One region of the Affinirhizobium rhizoryzae genome, then DNA from elsewhere that is predicted to be linked to it. Evidence: predicted binding sites of a transcription regulator. Region 1 holds the regulator's gene; the other holds the start of a gene.
The links. Region 1 encodes PhoB, which activates phosphate uptake and scavenging genes when phosphate is short. Its sites were predicted from a motif close to TGTCATNNANCTGTCAT; they were not measured.
Positions count from the first base shown of each region.

Region 2: ugpB (sn-glycerol-3-phosphate ABC transporter substrate-binding protein UgpB) is a predicted target of PhoB. The motif match lies at 2,151-2,167, and genes of this name have one in related genera.

Region 1 covers NZ_CP049250.1:535,478-538,887, forward strand. Annotated here, with positions in the region: gene G6N80_RS08750 (GcrA family cell cycle regulator) at 96-659, shown strand; gene phoB (phosphate regulon transcriptional regulator PhoB) at 781-1,464, opposite strand; gene phoU (phosphate signaling complex protein PhoU) at 1,485-2,195, opposite strand; gene pstB (phosphate ABC transporter ATP-binding protein PstB) at 2,246-3,061, opposite strand; gene pstA (phosphate ABC transporter permease PstA) at 3,078-3,410, opposite strand, start outside.
Region 2 covers NZ_CP049250.1:666,215-669,624, forward strand. Annotated here, with positions in the region: gene ugpA (sn-glycerol-3-phosphate ABC transporter permease UgpA) at 1-654, opposite strand, end outside; gene ugpB (sn-glycerol-3-phosphate ABC transporter substrate-binding protein UgpB) at 762-2,084, opposite strand; gene G6N80_RS09400 (YraN family protein) at 2,213-2,587, opposite strand; gene rsmI (16S rRNA (cytidine(1402)-2'-O)-methyltransferase) at 2,568-3,410, opposite strand, start outside.

The sequences.
Region 1 (3,410 bases):
ACCAAAAGTATAGATATAGTATGCGCGGCGAATTACTTTCGCCGTAACGGTGAGAGATTCTGTCTTCTAATGCGTGCTCAAGGCGGAGAGACTGCATGAACTGGACAGACGAACGCGTCGAGAAGTTGAAACGGCTATGGGCCGAAGGCCTGAGCGCGAGCCAGATTGCCGCACAGCTGGGTGGCGTCAGCCGCAATGCCGTGATTGGCAAGGTGCACCGTCTCAACCTCCCTGGTCGCGTGAAGGCAGGCGGTCCGGCCACCCCGACCCGCGCTCCAAAGCGTCCTGCGGCACCGCCCGCGGCACGGCCAGCAACTTTCGCTGCAAGGCCAACGTCCGCGCCTGCGCCGGCAAACCGTTCGGTTCCTCGTCCGGCCAATATCATTTCCTCGACAGACAACATGGACATTACTGTCCTTGAGCCGACGGAACTGGTGCCGGTCAATGATCGTGCAATGCCCGAGGCGCGTCGCCTGGTCCTGACCGAGTTGACGGAGCGCACCTGCAAGTGGCCGGTAGGCGATCCTTTGAAGGAAGACTTTCACTTCTGCGGCGCAGAAGCCTGTGATGGCTCGCCCTACTGCAAGTACCACGCCCGCATGGCCTACCAGCCTGTGACGGAGCGCCGGAGAGCGGCAAATGCCGTTTCCCGCGGCTGATCGTTAGACACATCCAGGTTTTCGAAAAACGGGCCGCGCGCCCGTTTTTTTGTACCTTGTCCTTGGGCAACAAAAAACCCGGCCTTCGCCGGGCCTGTTCGTCTCGATCCTGGAGAGCCTCTCAGGATTCCATAGAGTAGCCGGCACCGCGAACCGTGCGGATGACATCCTGCATGTTCGAGAAATTCAGGGCCTTGCGCAGGCGCCCGACATGCACATCCACTGTTCGCTCATCCACGTAGATATCGTGACCCCAGACGCCGTCGAGCAACTGCGATCGTGAAAACACACGTCCCGGCGAGGCCATCAGGAACTCCAGCAGGCGAAACTCCGTCGGACCCAACCGCACTTCTCGGCTCTTGCGGTGAACGCGATGCGTTTCCCGATCCAGTTCGATATCACCGCACTTCAGGACGCTGGACAAGACTTCAGGCTTTGCGCGGCGCAGCATGGCTTTGACGCGGGCCATGAGTTCCGGCGTCGAAAAGGGCTTCACGACGTAATCATCGGCGCCGGTTGCGAGGCCACGAACGCGCTCGTTTTCCTCGCCCCGCGCCGTCAGCATGATGATCGGCAGGCGTTCGGTTTCCGCCCGCATGCGCAGCCGGCGGCAGAGTTCGATACCGGATACGCCAGGAAGCATCCAATCCAAGATCAAAAGGTCCGGAACACGTTCCTGTAACCGGATTTCGGCTTCGTCACCCCGCAGAATGGTTTCGACTTCGTAGCCCTCAGACTCAAGATTGTAGCGCAGGAGAACGCTGAGCGCCTCCTCATCTTCGACAACCGCAACTTTCGGCTGCATGGCAATCACTCCGTTCCGGCTTACTCGACGACAGCGCCCAATGTGTTGGAGCTATCGTCCTTGGGACGTTCTCCCTGTGGCTGTGCACCGGTCGCGATGTAATAGATTGTCTCGGCGATGTTGGTCGCATGGTCGCCAATGCGCTCAATGTTCTTCGCGCAGAACAGAAGATGCGTGCAGGTTGTGATGTTGCGGGGATCTTCCATCATGTAGGTCAGAAGCTCGCGAAACAGCGAGGTGTACATGGCATCGATCTCTTCGTCGCGCTGACGGATCGCTTCAGCCTTTTGGGCGGAACGGTTGGCAAACACGTCCAGAACTTCCTTGAGCTGAACCAGCGCCAGTTCGGAAAGATGCTCCAGCCCACGCGCCAGCTTGCGTGGAACGCCGGTGCCCTGAACGGCAATCACACGCTTGGCGTTGTTCTTGCCAAGGTCGCCGACGCGCTCAAGATCAGCCGCGATCCGAAGCGTACCGATGATTTCACGCAGGTCCGCCGCCATCGGCTGGCGCTTGGCAATCGTAACGATGGCCTTTTCCTGAATTTCGCGCTCGGCATTGTCCAGGATGACGTCGTCGGAAATGACCTTCTGAGCGAGAGCGCTATCGCCGTTCACCAAGGCGTGCACGGCATCGGCGCACATTTGTTCGGCCAACCCGCCCATTTCCGAAATGCGTCGATTGAGATACTTCAGCTCTTCATCAAAGGCTGACATGATATGCGATGACATGGAGTTTTCCTCGGATCTGGAGTGTCAGGGACGGTCAGGATCAGTCGGGCTCAGCCGAAGCGGCCCATGATGTAGTCCTGCGTGCGCTGGTCATCCGGGTTGGTGAACATCTTGTCGGTATCGTTTTCTTCCACCAACTGACCCAGGTGGAACATGGCGGTACGCTGTGATACGCGCGCCGCCTGCTGCATCGAATGCGTCACGATGACGATCGTATAATTGCTGCGCAACTCATGGATCAGTTCTTCCACCTTGGCCGTGGCAATCGGATCGAGTGCCGAGCATGGCTCGTCCATCAGGATCACTTCAGGCGATACGGCGATGGCACGGGCAATGCAGAGGCGCTGCTGCTGGCCGCCGGAAAGACCGGTTCCGGACTCCTGCAGGCGATCCTTCACTTCGTTCCACAAGCCGGCGCGCTGGAGGCTCGCCTCAACGATCTGGTCCATATCGGCTTTCGAGCGGGCAAGGCCGTGGATCCGTGGGCCGTAGGAAATGTTCTCGTAGATCGACTTCGGGAACGGGTTCGGCTTCTGGAAGACCATGCCGACGCGTGCGCGCAATTCCACGACATCGATGGCGGGGTCATAGATGTCATCGCCATCCAGCGTAATCCGGCCCGTCACCCGGCAGTTGTCGATCGTGTCATTCATGCGGTTCAGTGTCCGCAGGAAAGTCGACTTGCCACATCCCGACGGTCCGATCAGCGCCGTTACCGTGTTCTGCCGCACATTCAGGTTCACGTCGAACAAGGCACGCTTCTCCCCGTAATAGACGGAGACGTCCTTGCCGATCATCTTGTAGGAAAGGTCATTCATTCTCTGATCCAGCGCCTTTTCAACTGCTGCTTCGGTCATCATGTTCATAGAACCGTCTCCTTGGCTACCAGCGCCGCTCGAACCGGCGCCGCAAGAGGATCGCGCCGACATTCATGACAATGAGGAAGAGGAGCAGAATGATGATTGCTCCGGATGTGCGTTCGACGAAGGCGCGTTCCGCCTCGTTCGCCCACATGTAGATCTGCACCGGCAGCGCCGTCGACGGGTCCATCGGGGTCGTCGGGAAATTGGCCACGAAGGCGACCATACCGATCAGAAGCAGAGGCGCAGTCTCACCCAAAGCGTGCGCCAGGCCGATGATCGTGCCGGTCAGGATGCCCGGCATGGCAAGCGGCAGAACATGGTGGAAAATGGTCTGCATCTTGGAAGCGCCAAG
Region 2 (3,410 bases), 130 kb from region 1:
CAGGAAGAAGGTGGTGGGCGAGAGAAGCGGCAGCGAAATGGTGAAAAAGCGTTTCACGGGGCCGGAGCCATCGATTGCGGCAGCTTCCATCAACGCCTGCGGCACGGATTGCAAACCGGCCAGGAAAAACAGGAAATTGTAGGAGATCTGTTTCCAGGCAGCCGCAACAATGATCAGGATCATCGCATGCGTGCCATTGAGATCATGATCCCAGCGAATGCCGAAGCGTTCCAGCACAAAGGGCATGAGCCCCGTCGAGGTATTGAAGAGAAACCACCATAAAACGCCCGCGACGACCGGCGCTACCGCATAAGGCCAGACGAGAAGCGTCGTGTAGAATTTTGCACTGCGCGCAAGTCGATCCACGGCTGCAGCAAAGGCGAGGCCCAGCAGCATGGAAAGCGCTGTGACCGAAACGGCAAAAACGGCCGTCCGCGCCATCGCGTCCAGATAGGTCGGGTCACTGAGCAGCTTCCGGTAATGGGCAAGGCCCACGAAGGTCGTGGCAAGACCAAAGGGGTCTTCGCGCTCGAAGGAGGATTTCACGGCCTGTCCGGCAGGCCAGATGAAAAATACGAGTGTGATGACGAGCTGCGGCAGGAGCAGCATGTAAGGAAGAAACTTCGCGTGGAAGGTCGTACGTTTGGTATCCATGGCCGCTCTTTCGGCTCTGTCGCCACCGGTCAATCGCACCGGATGCGCAAAAACGGACGAAAGGGAGCCGGGCAGGATGCCTGGCCCCCTTCCGATGATCGACAGGATCAGTTGGTGTTGGCGCTTTCGAACTCGCGCAGAAGCTGGTTGCCACGGGTTACCGCGCTATCCAGAGCCTGCTTGGCGTCCTTCTTGCCAGCCAGCAGAGCCTGGAATTCTTCATCCACAATCGTGCGGACCTGAGTGAAGTTGCCGAAGCGGACGCCCTTGGAATTGGCGGTTGGCGTCCCGCGCATGATCTGCTTGATGGCAACGTCAGAGCCTGGGTTCTTGTCGTAATAACCCTGGCTCTTGCCGAGATCGTAGGAGGCGTTGGTGATCGGCAGATAGCCGGTGTACTGGTGCCAGTCGGCCTGGACTTCAGGCTTGGAAAGATAGCTGAAGAACTTGGCTACACCCTTGTAGGTCGCCTTGTCCTTGCCGTTAAGAACCCACAGCGTTGCACCGCCGATGATGGAGTTCTTGGGCTCCTTGGTCACGTCGTCATAGTAGGGAAGCGGCGCGAAGCCCGGCTTGAAATCCTTGGCATTGTTGATGACGCCGGCGCGGCCTGCAGACGAGTTCATCGTCATGGCGCATTCCTGCGCGTAGAACATCGTTGCTGCGTTGTCGCCACCGACGGGGCCGCCATACTTGAAGAGGCCTTCATCCTGCCACTTCTTCAAGTTTGCCCAATGCTTCTGCTGAACCGGTCCATTGAAGGAGAACTGGGTCTTGAGACCACCAAAGCCGTTTTCCAGCGTGCCGAACGGCTGGTCATGAATGGCGGAAAGGTTTTCTGTCTGTACCCAGGTGATCCAGGCAGACGTGAAGCCGCACTTGGCCGCGCCCGATGTTACGATCTTCTTTGAAAACTCCTCGACTTCCTTCCAGGTCTTCGGAGCAACTTCCGGATCAAGGCCAGCCTTCTTGAAGACGTCCTTGTTGTAATAGAGGATCGGCGTTGACGAGTTGAACGGCAGCGACAGGATATTGCCCTGCGTGTCGGAGTAATAGCCGACAACCGGACCGAGGAACGACTTCGGCTCGAAGCTTTCGCCCTCGTCCTTCATCAGCTTGTAAACGGGGTAAACGGCACCTTTGGCCGCCATCATCGTGCCGGTTCCGACTTCGAAAACCTGAACGATAGCAGGCTGCTGATTGGCGCGAAACGCTGCAATGGCAGCCGTCAGGGTTTCTGGGTAAGAGCCCTTGTAAACGGGAACGACCTTGTATTCGCTCTGGCTTTCATTGAACTTCGTGGCGATCTCTTCGAGCTTCTTACCAAGCTCGCCGCCCATGGCGTGCCACCAGGTAACTTCAGTTGCCGCAAGCGATGTGGAGGCAGACAGAGCAAACGCTGCCGCTGCAAGGCCAAGCTTCTTGAACATGGGGATCGTCCCTCTTTCCTTCAGTTTAGGATGAGGGGGTGATTAGCGACCTTCCGTGACAGGTCCTTGAAATATATATGACATAACTGTTACAACATCATCGAATTTGCACAGGCATGCAAAAACACTCAGAACGCATCGACGAAATGTTTCGGTAGACGCCAAGGCCTTACCGCTACGATGTCATATCTCAACGACAAGACGGATGCCTTCCTTTGCTTTGCAAGCCAAAGGTCGCTTGCTGCGCGAATGCGGCTCTGACTGTAGAAGCTCACCGCCTCGACGGCTGAGTGTTCCGACTTGCGCGCCTTGACCTCGGCGAAGACGGCCAGATTGCCTTTGCGCGCGATGAGATCGATCTCTCCCAGCGGTGTTCTATAACGAAGAGCGACGATGCGGTAACCTTTGGCCATCAGATATAACGCGGCCCAGTATTCGGAGAGCCGTCCACGGCGTTCGGCAGTTCTGCGCCGCTTGCCGTCATTAATGACTGTCTTCGGCATCTTTCAACTCAATCAGGCGCTGATAAAGATCTTTGCGCGACAGACCGGTAAGGCGGGCCGCCTCCGCAGCGGCCTTGGTGGCGGGCATGCTGGCAGAGAGTTCCCTCAGCATGATATCCACGTCAACGGCGGCGGGAATATCGTCATAGTCTGGCGGACCGACGACGAAAACGATCTCGCCCTTGACCGTTGCGTCCTTGTACTGCTCTGACAGATCGCCCAGCGTGCCGCGGCGGAACTCCTCGAAGGTCTTGGTCAGTTCACGGCACACGCAAGCTGCACGTGACGGGCCAAGAACATCCGCTGCAATGGTGAGCGTATCTGAAATCCGGTGGGGCGATTCAAAGAAGATCAGGGTTGCCGGGATCTTGGAAAGCTCTGCCAGGCGATCCCGCCTGCCTTTTTCCTTCACCGGCAAGAAGCCTGCGAACAGAAATGCATCCGATGGCAGGCCCGACCCCACAAGGGCGGCCAGCGGTGCCGAGGGGCCTGGAATCGGTATGACCCGATAACCCGCTTCGATCGCCAATTGGCCCAGGCGATAACCCGGATCGGAAACCAGCGGAGTGCCGGCATCTGACACCAGCGCCACAGATTTTCCTGCCTCCAGAGCGGCAAGAAGCTTCGGTCCAGCCTCATTGGCGTTGTGTTCATGATAGGCATAGGGCCTGCCCGTAATGCCGAAACGATCCAGCAGCACGCGCGTGACCCGTGTATCCTCGCAGGCCAGCACATCAGCACCTGCCAAGGTTTCCAAGGCGCGCAGGGTGATATCACCCAGATTGCCGATGGGAGTTGCCACGAGATAGAGTGCCGGTTCCAG